Regions from separate parts of the Peribacillus sp. SIMBA_075 genome, predicted to be linked through region 2. Evidence: riboswitches for the same ligand, from Rfam matches in the RefSeq annotation. Region 2 holds a riboswitch; the other holds the start of a gene.

Evidence for each region. A riboswitch is a leader RNA that binds a small molecule or an ion and turns the genes downstream of it on or off. The one in region 2 is predicted to bind ZMP and ZTP.
Region 1: another riboswitch for ZMP and ZTP. It lies ahead of aimA (glutamate/serine transporter AimA); the one in region 2 lies ahead of SB775_RS10195 (phosphoglycerate dehydrogenase).

The regions. Positions count from the first base shown of each region.
Region 1 covers NZ_JAWRYN010000012.1:35,335-43,698, reverse strand. The annotation lists gene SB775_RS11555 (thioredoxin family protein) at 1-98, opposite strand, end outside; gene SB775_RS11550 (GRP family sugar transporter) at 303-1,154, shown strand; gene SB775_RS11545 (glucose-1-dehydrogenase) at 1,173-1,958, shown strand; gene SB775_RS11540 (LysR family transcriptional regulator) at 2,047-2,403, opposite strand; gene SB775_RS11535 (FAD-binding oxidoreductase) at 3,204-4,553, opposite strand; gene aimA (glutamate/serine transporter AimA) at 4,888-6,480, opposite strand; ZMP/ZTP riboswitch at 6,533-6,611, opposite strand; gene SB775_RS11525 (amino acid permease) at 7,243-8,364, opposite strand, start outside.
Region 2 covers NZ_JAWRYN010000010.1:26,976-35,339, forward strand. The annotation lists gene SB775_RS10175 (M4 family metallopeptidase) at 1-283, opposite strand, end outside; gene SB775_RS10180 (PepSY-associated TM helix domain-containing protein) at 662-2,005, shown strand; gene SB775_RS10185 (FixH family protein) at 2,033-2,503, shown strand; gene SB775_RS10190 (DUF4405 domain-containing protein) at 2,961-3,863, opposite strand; gene SB775_RS10195 (phosphoglycerate dehydrogenase) at 4,157-5,356, opposite strand; ZMP/ZTP riboswitch at 5,499-5,577, opposite strand; gene SB775_RS10200 (ATP-dependent metallopeptidase FtsH/Yme1/Tma family protein) at 5,797-6,234, opposite strand; gene SB775_RS10205 (VOC family protein) at 6,423-7,202, shown strand; gene SB775_RS10210 (GNAT family N-acetyltransferase) at 7,242-7,757, shown strand; gene SB775_RS10215 (VOC family protein) at 8,105-8,364, opposite strand, start outside.

The DNA.
Region 1 (8,364 bases), on a different contig from region 2:
TCCTGAATCGATTGTAAGTTTTCTTTATGGACTTTCATCGAAGATATAAATTCTTTAGCCGGAATCCCCTTTTCAAACCATTCATTCAGTGTCGTCATACTATTTCTCCTATCTATTTATAAGTTAAAAGTAGCATAAACCACTTATTATTTCATTGTTTCAGCCCTAAAATTACAAATGGTAAATTAAATCCATGTTTTCATTCCCGTGTAAAGGGAAAACTCTAAATACATTCAATAGCTTACTAACTAACTATTTTATATTCATTAGAACATTGTTTTCTAGTTTAGGAGATGAAATTTGTGGAAGGTTTTCTCTTTGCGCTACTCCCTGCATTGACATGGGGCAGCTTAGTGCTTGTTTCCGAAAAACTTGGAGGTAACTCTTATAATCAAACACTTGGCATTACAATCGGTTCATTACTGTTTGCCATCGTGATGTCTATCATCAATCCACCCGAATGGAGCAGTCTAGTCTGGATTGTCGGCATCATATCCGGAATAGGGTGGGCATTCGGGCAATTATTTCAGTTTAATAGCGTCAAGGAAATCGGAGTATCTAAAACCGTTCCAATCTCAACCGGACTGCAAATCCTGGGAAATACATTTTTTGCCGTTATCCTTTTCAGGGAATGGAATGACAAAATTACAATCATCATCGGCATAGCTGCAATCATCTGCTTGATTACGGGTGTCTTGCTGACAAGCTATGGCGACGGTGAAAACAAAAAAGAAGGAAGCATGAAAAAAGGGATTTTTTATCTTGTCATTTCAACGTTGGGTTATGTTACATATGTCATTGTTGTCAGATGGAATGAAGTTGACGGATGGTCGGCCATCCTGCCACAAGCAATTGGCATGTTCCTAGCTGCCCTGCTCCTTTCCATCAAACATAAACCGTTTAATAAGTATGCCGGAAGAAATATTCTAACCGGAATGATGTGGGCAGTGGGTAATATCGGTCTCCTGCTCGCTAATCCAAAGGTTGGCGTTGCCATTGCATTCTCATTTTCCCAAATGGGAATCGTCATTTCCACTTTAGGAGGCATCTTTCTTTTAGGAGAGAGAAAATCCAAAAAGCAGATGGCCTTCGTCATCATCGGATGTGTACTCGTAATTGCTGGTGGAATCATGATTGGCTTTACAAAAGAATAGTAAAAGGAGCGATAAATGATGTATGAAGATTTAGAGAAAAAAGTAGTCGTGATCACTGGGGCGGCAAAAGGGTTAGGAAAAGCCATGGCCGAAAGGTTCGGTAAAGAAAAAGCACATGTCGTATTAAATTATCACACTGAAAATGGCGACCATAAGGAAATCATTAAAACGATTGAAGCAGCAGGCGGGAAAGCCGCAGCCATTCAAGGCGACGTTTCAAAGGAAGCAGATGTAAAGAAATTACTTTCATTTGCTATCGACACTTTCGGTACCATCGACATCATGATCAACAATGCAGGCATTGAAAATGAAGTCCCGAGCGAAAAGCTGACGCTTGAGGATTGGCAGAAAGTCATCGATGTAAATCTTACGGGTATGTTCCTCGCAAGCAGGGAAGCTATCAGTTATATGCTCGATCATGGTATCAAGGGCAATATCATTAATATGTCTTCCGTTCATGACCGGATTCCATGGCCTCATTTTGCCCATTATGCAGCAAGTAAGGGCGGTGTGAAGATGATGACAGAAACCCTTGCACTTGAATATGCTCCTAAAGGGATACGGATAAATAACATTTCCCCCGGCGCAATCGACACACCCATCAATGCAGAGAAGTTCAATGACCCAAAATCTAAACAAGAAGTCATCGACCTGATACCGATGGGATATATCGGTAAACCGGAACAGATTGCCGCTTGTGCTGCCTGGCTAGCCTCAGCTGAATCAAGCTACGTAACGGGCATGACCTTATATGCTGATGGCGGTATGACCAAATATCCAGGATTCCAAGCAGGAAAAGGCTGAAGTTTTTCTGTTTTAGGTAGCTGTTGAAATTTCCCTTTTATAACAAGAAAAAGTCATGTATATGGATAGTAGAAAAGAATTTGAGGGACTAGGTCTCTCTTCTTTGTTTCTGAAGCAATTTATCCATTAATGCATCATTTGTTGCTGAAATAAATTTAAAGCGTAAATTGGGGTTTTCCATTTTCCATAGAGGAAGAGCAAATGGAATAAAGTATTGCGATGTAATGATATTAGCCCCTATCTTTATTTCCTCCAGTTCGCTTCCTGTTTTCAACTGTTTTTTCCCCTGTTGAAAGGTGCGAATAATTTGATCCGCAAATGGAATGAAGGCTTTCCCTTTTTCGGTTAAAATAATCCCTCTCCCTTGCCTCTCAAATAGTACTGAATCGAGTTCACTCTCAAGTGTCTTAATTCTTGCCGAAACCGTTGGCTGTGATAAAAACATTGCCTCTGCGGCTTTATGAAACTATTAAGGTGAACAACATACATAAAAGCTTCAATATGGTCAATATTCATCTTCCCAACTCCTTTTTCCAAAATGAACGCAAAAAGCTCCTGTTCGCTTATCGCGTTCAGGAGCTTTTGGTTGTCCAATCAGCTCATCCTATTATAATAATTCTTTCTCCGATTTTAATCCTATAAAACCAATAAGTAAAGGTGTAATTTAATTAACTGAACAATCAACAAGTCACGATATATTTATTGTGATTCATACAACATGATATTCAAGGAACCTAATACTATTTATGCAGATAGAGGATTCTAAATAAATAAAACTAATAGTTCCATTCTCTTTTTGCCCGATTTTAAAAACTAAAGTTTCATGGATTTGGATGGTCACTTGATTATTTGTTGTCCACAAGTTATGCACAGAATCCTTATCTATTCTTTGTTCGTCAATCTTTTTTGGACGTTTCGGGACTTTTCCAAGCGGTCCACTTTTTAGGAAATTGATGGACCATCATGTATATGTTATATTTTTTCTCCTTTTAAAAGAAAAGAAGGGTCAACCTAATGTAGGGAATTCCAATAATGACATAAGGAAAGAAACTACATGCCTCAACAATAAATTGATAACAATCAATTAAATCAGGTAAAAGCAAACGTTTCCTTACGCAAACCTTAATTTCATAAGCATGATTTTTGGGATTACCTCAATTAATATATACAAAACCTAAATAACAGAGCCCTATACCCATATTGAGGAATAGGCCTTTTAATATCGAATGATTTTGATGCTTCCATTCAACCCCACCTTTTTAATGGCGGTATGCTTTGAGGGAATTTAAACGTATTGTATGGATCATAGGTCGTTTTCACTTCTCGAAGCCGTTTGAAATTTTCTCCATAGTACGCAGTTGGCCAATCTTTGATGAGGGTATCGGGCCAATTCACATAGTCACCTGTAGTGTACGGAGACAAGGCGTACTTAAGTTCCTTGATCCAGTGAATGTTTTGCCGCTCTTCTTCTGGATTAGTCCATGTAGCCAAATACTCCTGGGCGATTAAAGCATCCCGATAATAAAATGCCGTTTCCTTTGGTTCCACACGGCCAGCCGCTCCTCCAAGGGATTGATGCCAAATGGCTGCATTTTCATTTGGAGCGTTTTCCAGAAAATGCTTCATCGTCAAGATTGCTCGCTGAGGAAAAGTTTTTTCAATGAAAGAACCTGACCTCTTACGATGGGCCGGTCGATTTCCACTCGGATCATTAAAGAATCCTACGGCTTCAATGTAAGGGACTTCCTTTATCATGACATTCGTTGGTGAACCAGTTTTCGTCAAAGGTTTTAGAAGCTGCTTTAACCTATGTGACGTTCCAACAAATTCACCTTGAGCGATAATTTGGTTTACTTCCTTTGCCTTGAATTCAATTTCAGAAGTTAGACATTCATCAGCTTGAGGGGCCCAATCCTGCCAGGCATTAAACACCGCTTCGAAATCTTTCCACCCCCATGTGACGGAGAAAACCGATACCCTTGATACAGGGTGTACCCTGAAAGTAAGAGAAGTGACTATGCCAAAGTTTCCTCCTCCACCCCCGCAGCATGCCCAAAATAAATCACTATTAATTTTCCTATTTGCTTTAATGAGTTTGGCGCCCATCTTTCCACACGCCCTTACCATTTCTATTTCAACCATATTGTCACAAGTAAGTCCAAAGCGCCTCGTTAACATCCCTATACCACCGCCAAGCGTAAGACCTACAAGACCTACACCGCTTTCGGTCCCAGCCGGAATCGTCGTTCCATACTTCCATAGCTTATTATATACTTGCCCTAAATCAGCTCCGGCTTCAATTTTTGCGATCATTTTTTCACGATTGACCTTGATCTTGTACATTTCACTAATATCAATGATTAGACCGCCGTTCACTAATGAAAAGTTTTCATAACTATGCCTGCCGCTCCTAACCCGGAAAGGTGTATGATTTTCCTGGGCCCACTTCAGTGAATTCAACACATCATTGGTATTTTGGCAAAACACAATGACCTTTGGAAATTTAGGGAAACTTAAGTTATTATTTATCCTGGCATGCTCGTATTCGGCATCATTAGGTGTAACAATACGCCCGGTAAGCTTTGTTCTTTCCAAAATATTAACCCCTTTCTCAAATGATGTGGAGAGTTATATATACTATGAAAACCTTTAGGAAAAGACACATTCTATAGGTGAAAGTGATTTAAAATCAATCCAATTCATACTTTTACCTCACTAAAAAGTAGGATATTTTGTTTTCTATCTGATAGAGCATACTTAACTCGCAAGATTTCACTATTTACTTGTGAATTAATCGCAAAGACTAAAAAACCCTTAAACCCAAAATACCGTTACAATCGCCAGCACTTATTTTAAAATAAATAAAAAAACATGGTCATAAAATAACCATGTTTTCTTTATACTCATATTTCTGTGCCTGCACAAAAAGTTATTTATTGATAAATTCTTTGTTGATTTTTTCAGCTTCATCCATGTATTCCGTTTTAATGCCGCTCTTAACTCCCCACCAAAAGAAGCCAAGTGCCAGACATGTAATGACCACCATATCCCAGCCAAATGTAAGAATATTTTTTCCGCCGAACTTCTCACTTCCAATATAAGAAATCAAAATCATACAACCTAAGTAAAGAAGCATCCAAACACCTGATAAAAATTGTTTTTTGAATCCATTCCATTTATTTTTAGCTTGATAATAAAAGTAAATAGGCAGTCCAATGGCAATGATGAAAGCGACTTCTCCTGTTAATGGCCAACGCGCCCAGTATAAAGTAAGCGATGCAAAAACAAATCCGCAAGGTGCAATAATAGAGGCACCTTTTAAGTGAAATGGACGGTTAAAATGTGAAGCGGTACGTCTTAATGTTGCCAATGCAACTGGCCCCATGATATACGAAATAAGTGTGGCAACTGAAATCACTTCTGCAAGTACGCCCCATCCGCGGAACAAAAACAAAAAGATAAAACATACACCTAAGTTTAATAACATCGCTGCACGCGGAACACCATAAAGTGGATGTAATGTACCAAAGATCCTCGGTAAGTACCCATTTTTCTGCATTCCATAAAGCATTCGCGAAGTTGTAGCTGTATAAGTGGCACCTGAACCAGACGGTGAAACAAACGCATCTACAAACAATACAATCGCTAACCAGTTAAGGCTTAGAGCAATTGCCAAATCTGCAAAAGGTGAATTAAAATTCAGATGACTCCATCCGTTCACGATCATTGACGGATCGACTACACCGATAAACACAACTTGTAACATAACGTATATAAAACCTGCAATTAGAATAGAGCCAATAACAGCAATAGGTATAGACTTATTCGGTGACTTCGCTTCACCTGCCATATTAACGGGACTTTGAAATCCGTTAAACGCAAATACTATACCAGAAGTAGCTACTGCTGTTAAAACGCTTGCCCAACCATATGGTGCGATACCCTGAGAACTTGTAAAGTTTTCACCATGAAATCCAGCAAAAAATAACGATCCTGCCATTACACCTGGAACAATTAATTTAAAAATGGTAATAAATGAATTTGCCTTAGCAAAAAGGTTGACTGTCCAATAGTTGACGAAGAAATAGAACAATAGTAGTAAAGAAGCTATGAATAATCCTTTGGTCGTTAAGATATTGTTATCAACTAAAGAATGAGACCATCTGGCCCATTCCCAAGGCCACGTACTCATATATTGTACCGAAGCAATGGCCTCAACGGTAATAGTCGAAGCGATAGATATCCAGTTCGCCCACGCAGCTAAAAATCCAATAAAAGAGCCATGCGAATATTGAGGATACTTAACCATGCCTCCAGCTTCAGGAAACATTGCCCCAAGCTCTGCGTAAGATAATGCAATAAATAAAATTACCACCATACCGATAATCCAAGAAAAAATAGCTGCTGGTCCAGCAATCTGGGCAGCCTTCCACGCTCCGAACAACCAACCTGAGCCGATAATAGAACCAATACCTGTCATAGTTAAAGCAAAGGTCCCCATCTTTCTATGCATATTACTCATCTCTACCTACACCTCTTCCTAGGAAATTAAAAAACACTTGATCTATAAATCAAGTGTTTGCCCAGGCGCGCGGCTTATACTCTATATGCTCCCCCATGGTACTCCATGTTGCGCCAGTTACATATAGGAAAATAGTTTTTTTAAGTATATAAGATTATTTTAAATTCCACAACACTAAAAAAATATTTATATTTTTTAAATATTACCATTGATTTTTCGGAATTACCTATCAATATTCTTTTGAATTTGAAAAAATTAGGCGAATGAAGGCTCAAAAAACAAACATTCGATTTTTAGAACATATGTTAAAACCTATAATCATTTCCCTTAAACATTATACTTAAAAACCTTAAATAGCCTATATGTGCAAAAATGAACCGTTCATTTTTTACAAATTATATCCCAAAACCATTTACATAGAATTCATGCCTAGTTAGGAAAATCTCATTTTCTGCCAAAGAAAATACTTGAATACTCCATAGCTTTATTGAGAATTTTTTCTACAATAACTGTTCTTTCCTCAAAAAAAGTCATGCACAAGTTGGGAAAAAGCCTGAGGGATGAAGATTTCTCTTTATCTCTCTTTGTTTTGTCCACAATTTATGCACAACTTTAATTAGTGTCTATTATATTTATACTAAGGGGAAACACACTCGGCAAAGCTCGAGTCATGAACGTAGATTAACCAAGATGATCTCCCAAAATCCTTATTATAGAAAAACTCGTATCACTCATCTTTTTATCGAAATGGCACGAGACTTCTTAACTGGAAATCTCATCATCGGATTTAGCATCCAATGGTATTCGTTTATCCATTTTCAGCATGTAATAACTTACTACGACCAATGCTAGGAAAACGATCCCGACAACCAAGGAAATCCTTGTACTGGGATTGATCCACATACCCACCAGCACCATCAGTAAAAAGGCAATTGTCGCATAATTACTGTAAGGGGCAAACGGCATTTTGAACGGATGTTTCTCCATTTCAGCAGCATTTACCTTTCTGAATTTAAGCTCACTGATAAGTATGACAAACCATGGAATCATTCCGGGTAAAACACTCGCACTGTACACATAAAGGAATAATTCCGGCGGTGCAAGGTAATTCAGGACAACCCCGATACCCAATCCTAATAGTACAGCGATCGTACAATATGCCGGCACTCCACTTTTAGATACTTTTGCAAAGATTTTAGGAGCTTGGCCATTCAATGCCAGCGTGTAAAGCATACGCCCTGCACTGAAGATCCCACTGTTGCATCCGGACATTGCCGCAGTGATTACGACAAAGTTAATGATTCCTGCAGCTGCTGTGATACCGATTTTAGCAAAGGTTGAAACGAATGGACTTCCGATGTCATCTAGTTTATCCCATGGATAAACCGTCACGATGACGAATATAGCGCCAATATAGAAAATTAAAATGCGCCATATGATTGATTGGATCGCTTTTGTTACGGTCTTCGTTGGATTCTTCGCTTCTCCGGCCGCGATGCCGATGAGCTCAACGCCTTGATAGGAAGCCACAACAAGGGAAAGCGCAAAGAAGAATCCTGTCCAGCCTCCCGTAAAGAAGCCGCCATTTGCCCAAAGATTCGATAATCCAATTGCATCTCCGCCATTCCCTATTCCAAAGAAAATAAGGCCAAGGCCGGCAACGATCATCAATACAATCGTTATTATTTTTATAAGCGCAAACCAAAATTCAAATTCCCCGAAAGATTTTACGGAAATGAGGTTGGCTGCCCCCAAGATGATCATGGCGACCACACCTGGTATCCAAGCTGGTAACTCCGGGAACCAATACTGCATATACATTCCAACGGCGATGATTTCGGACATTCCTACGATTACCCATTGAAACCAATTGCTCCAAGCAGT
Region 2 (8,364 bases):
TTGATCGATCCCCTTCTTTCCTGGCCTCATTCTCCCGGAGTTTCGTTCCTCCCTTGCAATCATAAACATGACGGGCAGATTCTCCACGAGGACCAGCTCCTGCATCAGTTAAAGCGACAACACCATCAATATCATATTCCTTCAAGATTCTGCGCCTGCGCATATGACGGCTTTTCGCTAAACTGACCCGTGCTTCTTCCACATCATTTTGTGCCAAATTCTCAAGAATATAGTTAGGTACGATGAAACACTGACACTTTTTGGAACAATCTCTTTTGTGCATATTCAACACTCCTTCATGTTTTTTTTCGATCCATTACATTTTCGTTATACAATAATGCCAACGCGTCTGTCCTCAACATCCTTCATGGTACTTATCCGTTCAACAAGTGTTTGATGCTTTTCCTATATTCAACACATTTCTATAGATTACTTTCGCCGGACTACCCCCATTTTCCTCCATTTCTTCCACTCTTCTACTTGCAAACTCTTTCTCGGCAAATTCACTCCTTAGTTACAGTTATTCTTCTTAGTCGATATGCCCATTCATCTTTAACAAATACAAACTTCCAATTTTTTAATAAATTTCATATTTTTCTCACATTTTTCTTTTATCATCTATATAGTGAAATTAATAGTACGACTCGGAGGTCCTGAATAAATGGAAACTAAACAACCAAACACTTCTCTGTATAGAACAGTATGGAGATGGCATTTCTATGCTGGAATTATTTTCGCACCCTTACTTATTATTCTAGCAGTCACTGGCTCAATCTATTTATTTAAGCCACAAATTGAACAAGTACTTTATCAAGACTTCAACGAGGTTACTCCGCAAGAAGATAAAATACCAGCATCCCAGCAGATTGAGCAAGTGAAGAAACTTTACCCTGATGCAGTGGTGACAAAATATCATCCCGGAGAAAGTGCCTCTCGTTCAAGTGAAGTAGGCATTACTTCTAATAATGAGTCTCTTACGATTTTCATGGATCCGTATACTGGTAAATCTATTGGAGAGTTAAATGATGAAGACAGAATCATGGATAAAATCGAGGAAATTCATGGTGAACTAATGGCTGGCACCTTAGGTGATAGAATTGTAGAGTTAGCTGCGTGCTGGGCAGTTGTGTTAATTGTCTCCGGTCTTTATTTATGGTATCCAAAAAAGAAGCAAGGTCTTTCTGGTGTACTTTTTCCAAGATTAAATAAAGGAAAAAATATTTTCAGAAGAGATTTACATGCAGTACCTGCCTTTTGGATAACTGCAGGTATGCTATTTTTAATTATGACAGGATTGCCTTGGTCAGGTTTTTGGGGAAGTAATTTTCAATCGTTAGCTACCAATTCTGGATCTGGGTATCCTCCATCTATATGGTCGGGAAGTGCTCCAACATCCTCAATTAAAACAAAAGATATTGCAGATGTTCCTTGGGCAGCAGAAAATTTAGATGTACCTATCTCAGGTATTCAAGGTTTTATCCCACTGTCCATTGATGATGTAGTTACAATTGCGAATCGTGAGGGTATGCATCCAAGTTATAGCATAAATATTCCAAATGAAACAGATGGCGTTTATACATTATCAGCTTTTCCACCGAAAGCACAAGATGAAGCAACTATGCATATCGACCAATATTCCGGTGCAGTTCTAGCTGATTATCGTTATGATCATTACGGTTTAATAGGAAAAATAGTTGCATGGGGAATTACATTGCACAAAGGGACCCAATTTGGTTTGATTAATCAAATAAGCAGCCTTCTTATTTGTTTAGGAATAATTCTTGTTGCCGTTAGTGGTTTTTATTTATGGTGGAAGCGAAAGCCGAAAAAAGGATTAGGTGCACCAAAAGCTCCTCATATAAAGAACATGAAATCCTTTCTAATTCTGTTAATAGGTCTAGGAATTTTGTTTCCTTTGGTTGGTTTGTCGCTTATTGTTGTGTGGCTAATTGACTGGTTAATTATTAAAAGAAGATCTGCAGTTAAGAAGGTTATGAATGCATAATTCGAAATGTAAAGGGTGGCTTTTGCCGTGAAAAAAAATATATGTATTTTTTTAATCTTTATTTTCATCCTATTGCTAAGTGCATGTTCACTTGAAAAGGATGCCGCTAATCAATACAAAGAAGAGACGCCTCTTGAATCAGAAATAATCATACCAGAATCCTTTACTGCTAATAAACAGGAGACGATAAAGGTTGTTCTTACTCAAGGTGGTAAAAGGGTTAGAAGCGCAGATTTTGTTCACTTTGAGATATGGAAACAAGATGGATCTCTCAAATATAGTATGGAACAAGCTGAGGCAGAGGGAAACGGTACTTATAGTTTAAGTAAAAACTTTGATAGTGATGGTCTATACTATATAAAAGTACATGCTAGTAACGATGGTTCAATAATTATGCCTCAAAAACAGTTTATCGTAGGAAAACTTTCTAAAAGTGATTTAAAAATCATGCAAAAAGGTATGCATAAACAAGAGGAAAGTCATGAACACCATCATTAAATCTTTTCGAAAATCCGGTTTTCATTTGAAGACCGGATTTTCTATGGATATTTGCTACCCCGTTTTTGTTGGTAATGATAATAATAGGGTAAGAATTTTAGTTTTTATTTTTGTTATTTTAATAAATAACCAATATTTTATGGATTGGAGAGAATGGTATACCTATTGCGATTAATGGATTTTGGAATGAAGGCAATACCGAGCAATTGCTTCCTGTTGGAGTCTTTTTAACATCGAATATACTACATCAAAAGCATCGTCAGAATTTTGGGGGATACTGCTTTTCTTGGTTATTACCTTTCGCTTTGTTTCAACCTGCCTGAGAAAAAGGAAAAAATTTCACTTCTCCCTAAACCTAGCTGGATTAGCAAGAAGTAAAATACACCTTTCCAAAGCCTATTTAAAAAATCAAGGGAACATACTGGTTCAACCAATATCCCCATTATAGAGTTACTTTTTATACACTCGTTAAATCCCCATTACTGGAGTTAGTTTTTTTCTTTTTACTTTTATTTCTCATTATAAATTTTTCCATATAATAAATGATAATTATAAATACAGACATAATGCCAAAATACGATATGATAACACCTAAAGCGTTCGAATTCTCGAATTGGCCTTTTTCCCCTCTTAGGCTGCCTTCTGACATTGGTTTTTCAAATTGGCCTTCTCCCGCTTCGAAGCCGCCTTCCGGAGGATTTGGTCTTTCTCCCCTTTTGAAATCCCCTTGAAAGTTCGGTTTTTCTCCCCTTTCGAAGCCGCCTTCTGGCATTTGTGAGGAAGAAAAATTAAACACGTTCGCAACTCCTTGCAGCTGCATGATGAAATTTGTTGAGTACATTTGATAGCCCCCAAACACTAATAAAGCAATTGTTGCTGCTCTTGCTAAAATCCCTATGAATGGTTTGGGGGTTCTGAACTTCATCATATTTTTAAAAACATTCATTACCCATTTCCAATGTAATCCAATATGAGCTGCAACTAAAATAAGCACTAAAAACGAAATGGATATATGAGAAATTTTAAACCATTGTTCATTACCAACGTTGATATTTGGGAATACAACTCTTGAAATAAAAATACCACTGATCATAATAAAGGTCATTGTAATTAATAACATTACGTTTAAAAAATAACCAAATTTTGTTTTAAGAGGTAAATTAAGGTCAAACAATTTAACCGTGACTTTTTTTACCCATCGCCAATTGAGCAATACATGGATGAAAAATAATACGGCAATTACTAACCCGGCAATTTCATGAAACGTTAATCCTCCTAATACTCGTTTATTGAAAAATAATACGAACGTAACGGCCATTAAAATATCTAATCCAAGCTTCACGAACATCAGCTTTTTCATATCTTATCCTCCTAAGTAGTTTGTCCTTGAATTTTTTTAACTAACTCCCTATTCATATTGGTGAAACTTATTATGAATAGTTTTTCTTAATTTTTTATTAAGGGAGTTTAAGGAGAATTAACTGGAGGAATTGCATCTTGAAGACAATGAACTTACCAACAATTCCTTTATAACGCTAAACCCATGCAAATTAAAAAGCCTCAACTCCTTAAAGGAATTGAGGCTTGCATTGCTATTTATCATTTGGGCAAGAAAGCATCAGGGCGTTCCTTCATGCTTTCTTCCTGTTCCAATTAAATAATACGGGTTGTAACGATGCCTTCGATTTGTTTGATTTTTTCTTCCAAGCTAGGAATGATATCGCCGTTTACTTCACCGTCAATGTCGATGATCGTATACGCATATCCCCCACGGCTTCTGTTAACCATGTCAGCGATGTTCAAATTAAAGCCTGATACAGCCAGTGTGATTTGCCCAACCATGTTCGGAACGTTTTCATGGAATGTTGCCACACGACGATTTCCTGTAAAAGGAAGGGAAGTATTTGGGAAATTCACTGAGTTCTTGATGTTCCCTGTTTCTAAAAATCCTTTCACCTGACGTGCTGCCATGATGGCACAGTTTTCCTCTGATTCTTGCGTAGAGGCACCAAGATGCGGAATTGGAACGACATTTTTCATTTTCAGCACGTTTTCATTCGGGAAGTCTGTAATGAACTTGCCAACTTTCCCGCTTTCAAGTGCAGCTTCCATATCATTTTCATTCACTAGCTCACCGCGTGAGAAGTTCAAAATATGAACGCCTGGTTTCATGATGCCAAATGTTTCTTGGTTAAACATCCCTCTTGTGTCATCCGTTAATGGAACATGTACAGTAATGTAATCAGATTCTGCAAACAATTCTTCAATCGTCATGGCGCGCTGTACATTGCGAGATAAATTCCAAGCTGTATCGACAGAGATGAACGGGTCAAATCCAATTACATCCATGTCTAAATCCAGGGCATCATTCGCCACAAGCGCACCGATCGCACCTAAGCCTATTACACCCAGAGTTTTTCCCTTGATTTCTTTTCCAACGAATTGTTTCTTTCCTGCTTCTACAAGCTTCGGAATTTGTTCTCCTTCGCCTTCTAATGTCTTTGTCCATGCCACACCGGCAAAAAGGTTACGAGATGAAGCCATTAATGATGTCAGTACCATTTCTTTTACAGCGTTAGCGTTAGCACCAGGTGTATTAAAAACAACGATTCCTTGTTCGGTACATTTGTCGACCGGAATATTATTGACTCCCGCCCCTGCCCTTGCGATTGCTTTTAATTGATCTCCGAATTCCGTTGTATGCATGTTAAAGCTGCGTACAACGATCGCATCAGGGTTTTCACTGTCATTGTCGACCGTAAATTCGCCTTTATTAAATACATTTAGTCCGCTTTCAGCAATATTATTTAATGTTTTGATCGTTTTCACTTTTTCTAAAAGAATTGTGCTCATCTTGTTTGTCCCCTTTTGGTTATGATAGTTTTTTTTCAAATTTCGAAATATTGACAATATTTTTTGCCCATGAAAATCTGCATTCTTTAAAACTTCACTATCCTCTGTTAGTAAACAGAAAGAGGCAAGGGATAAAATCCCTTACCTCTGCCCAGGCGAACGGCTACGACACTATGTGTTCCCTCACGGTTATCCGTGTTTCGCCAGTTGCACATAGTCTTTTGATTGATTTTATTCTATCAAATTATTCAGCAAATTTCAATATCAATTTAAAGGTTTTATATGGAAGAAGTCAACACTCAGCATGACCGCTTGCGAATGGCCAACTTAAGCAGGTTTAATAGCCTTTGCTAAATCATGCTCACGCCAGTATTCTTCAATTTCCTCTAATGATTTCCCTTTCATTTCAAACCATCCAATTGGAAAAGCAAGTTTTTTCATCATTTAGAATGGTTCATTCTTTTGACCAATAGTAAAATAACGGAAAATAGAGTGAAAATGATCATGACCGAGATGGACGTTGTAAAAAAATTTACCCATGCGCTTGTCTCTGTGTCTTGTGGCATGACCACAATTTTTTCTATATCATGTTCTTCTGCAGCGTCATTCATTCTATTCATCGAAATTTCACTATTTGGGACAGTGGCGATAAAATATTGATCCTTTTCATAACCTTTCAGCCGCCCGCTTATTTCAAAAACTCTTTTTTGGGGCTCCAACTCCACATATGTTACTTTGCCATCCTCTAAAGTTGTGAAAAATTCATCTTCAGTTAATTCCTCAGTCGGTTCATTGTCATTATTAAAAATAAACACAATCCCCAAGGTAACCAAGAAGATTAGTAAATAAAATATTTTATTACGGAAAATCCGCTTCATCCTACACCTTCCCCCACGAAACAAACTAGGTCAATAGTATCATATAATAGTAATCATTAACAATTATTCCATGTTCATTTAAAAAGAAGGCCCTGTTGATTTCTTGGACTCGGGCAGGTTAGTTGCAAAATGGATAATATTAGTAAAAAATGGAGGTATAGCAAACTTGAAGATAAGGGGTGAAAATTTTGATTACTCATTTCGCAGATTTAGAATTACTGACAGTATCTATTGAAGGTGTAAAGCAATGCTACGCTAACCGCCTGCAGCTCCCCATTCTATCAGAATCTAAAGAGTTCATTCAGTTTCAGCTGACGCCCTTTACTACTTTGAGTTTTAAAGAAGCGTTTGAGCCCATTTCTCCAGCACACTTTGCATTTCAAGTCCCATATTCTCAATTTGATGAAGCGGCATCATTTATCCAACAATCCGGATTATTGGTCCTAAGACAAGAACATGGTCAGTATATCGACGAAACGAACGGAAGAAAAAATCTATATTTTCGTGATGGAGATGGCCACCTTCTCGAAATCATTGCCCATGATTATGTAAATGAAGATGAACTGAAGGCATCCGGAATGTTAAGAACACTTTATTTAAGAGAGATTGGCTTCCCTGTTGATTCGGTACCAAGCTTACGCGATTGGCTGAAAAGTAACCTTGGTATGAAAACGGAACAAGATCAAGATATATTTAATTTCGTAATTAGCGGAACAGCACATGCAATAGTGGTTTCAAAACAAAGGCCTTGGATCCCTATTGCCATGAAGGCCTTACCGCCAAAAATGGCGGTGACGTTCGGTACACCCGATAAAAGGTTTATTGATGAACTGACAAAACAAATGGATCACACTTTTTTAGATGACTCTAAGAAACTATTTATACTTAGTGATAGTTATCCTTTTTATATGGAACATACTCCCGAATTCAGTGCGTCAATGGTGAAAAATTTGAATTTACCTATTTGAACCGCGTTTTTCATTTAACCTGTAAAGGGGGAAATCAATTTGTTAATAAGAAAGGCAAACGTTGCTGATGCTGAAGGTATAGCAATAGTCCATGTCGATTGCTGGCGTACCACATATAAAAATATAATGCCAAGTGATTTTTTAGATAAACTGTCTTATGGGAAAAGGAAAGACGTATGGATAGAGAATATATCTAAAGATGGAAACCAGGTTTATGTAGCAGAAAATAACGAGGGAAAAATAGTCGGATTTATAAGCGGAGGAAAAAGGGAAACGAATGAAGTTGAAGATTCGGGTGATCTAACTGCGATATATATCCTCGAAGATTTTCAAAGAATGGGAATAGGAAAGAAACTCATCAAAGAATTATTTTTTATATTTAAAAAACTGGGCTTCCATACAATTTTTGTTGAGGTGCTTGAAGATAATAACTCTCGATTTTTCTATGAGGCTTTTGGTGCTGAATTGCTTAAAACCGAAAAAATCAAAATGTCTGATGCTGAATTAAATCTATTGGTTTATGAGTGGAAAGATATTAGCCCTGTATTGTTATGATTAAACTTCATTTAAGATGAATGCTGCTGGATGCGAAGGGTCCTTTTATTTCTAGCAGTTTTCTATGTCATCCTTCTCGAATTAAACCGATAGAATAATAGTTCAAAGTTTTGCGTCCATAAACTGGAAAACCCTTCTATGTGGGAAGGGTTTTTATATTGTTATCCTTCATATCAGTGCCGATTTTTGTTGGGAACTTCAGTTCTTCTCACCTTCCCCTGCTTTGTCTTACTTGTTAAATGTGATGTTTTACACTCCAACTACCGGGTTCCTATTTCTAACAGGCATTCATGTTGACTTCAAAAAAAGACACAGCCCTTAAGTGAGGAGTGTGCCTTGCGTTTGATTTAATTTTGATTAAATCCGCTTTCATCCATGTAAAAAACTTCCCAAGAATGCCCATCGATATCCAGAAAACTCCACCCGTACATGAACCCATGATCGATGGCTTCATTAAAAGGCTTTCCGCCAGCATCGAGTGCCCTATTCACGACCTCATCCACATCTTCCTTACTTTTAACCGATAGGGCCACGATGGCTTCCGTACTTGCTGCTGGATCCGGGATTTCCTTCTTGGTAAACGTTTTAAAGTAATCTTCAACCAATA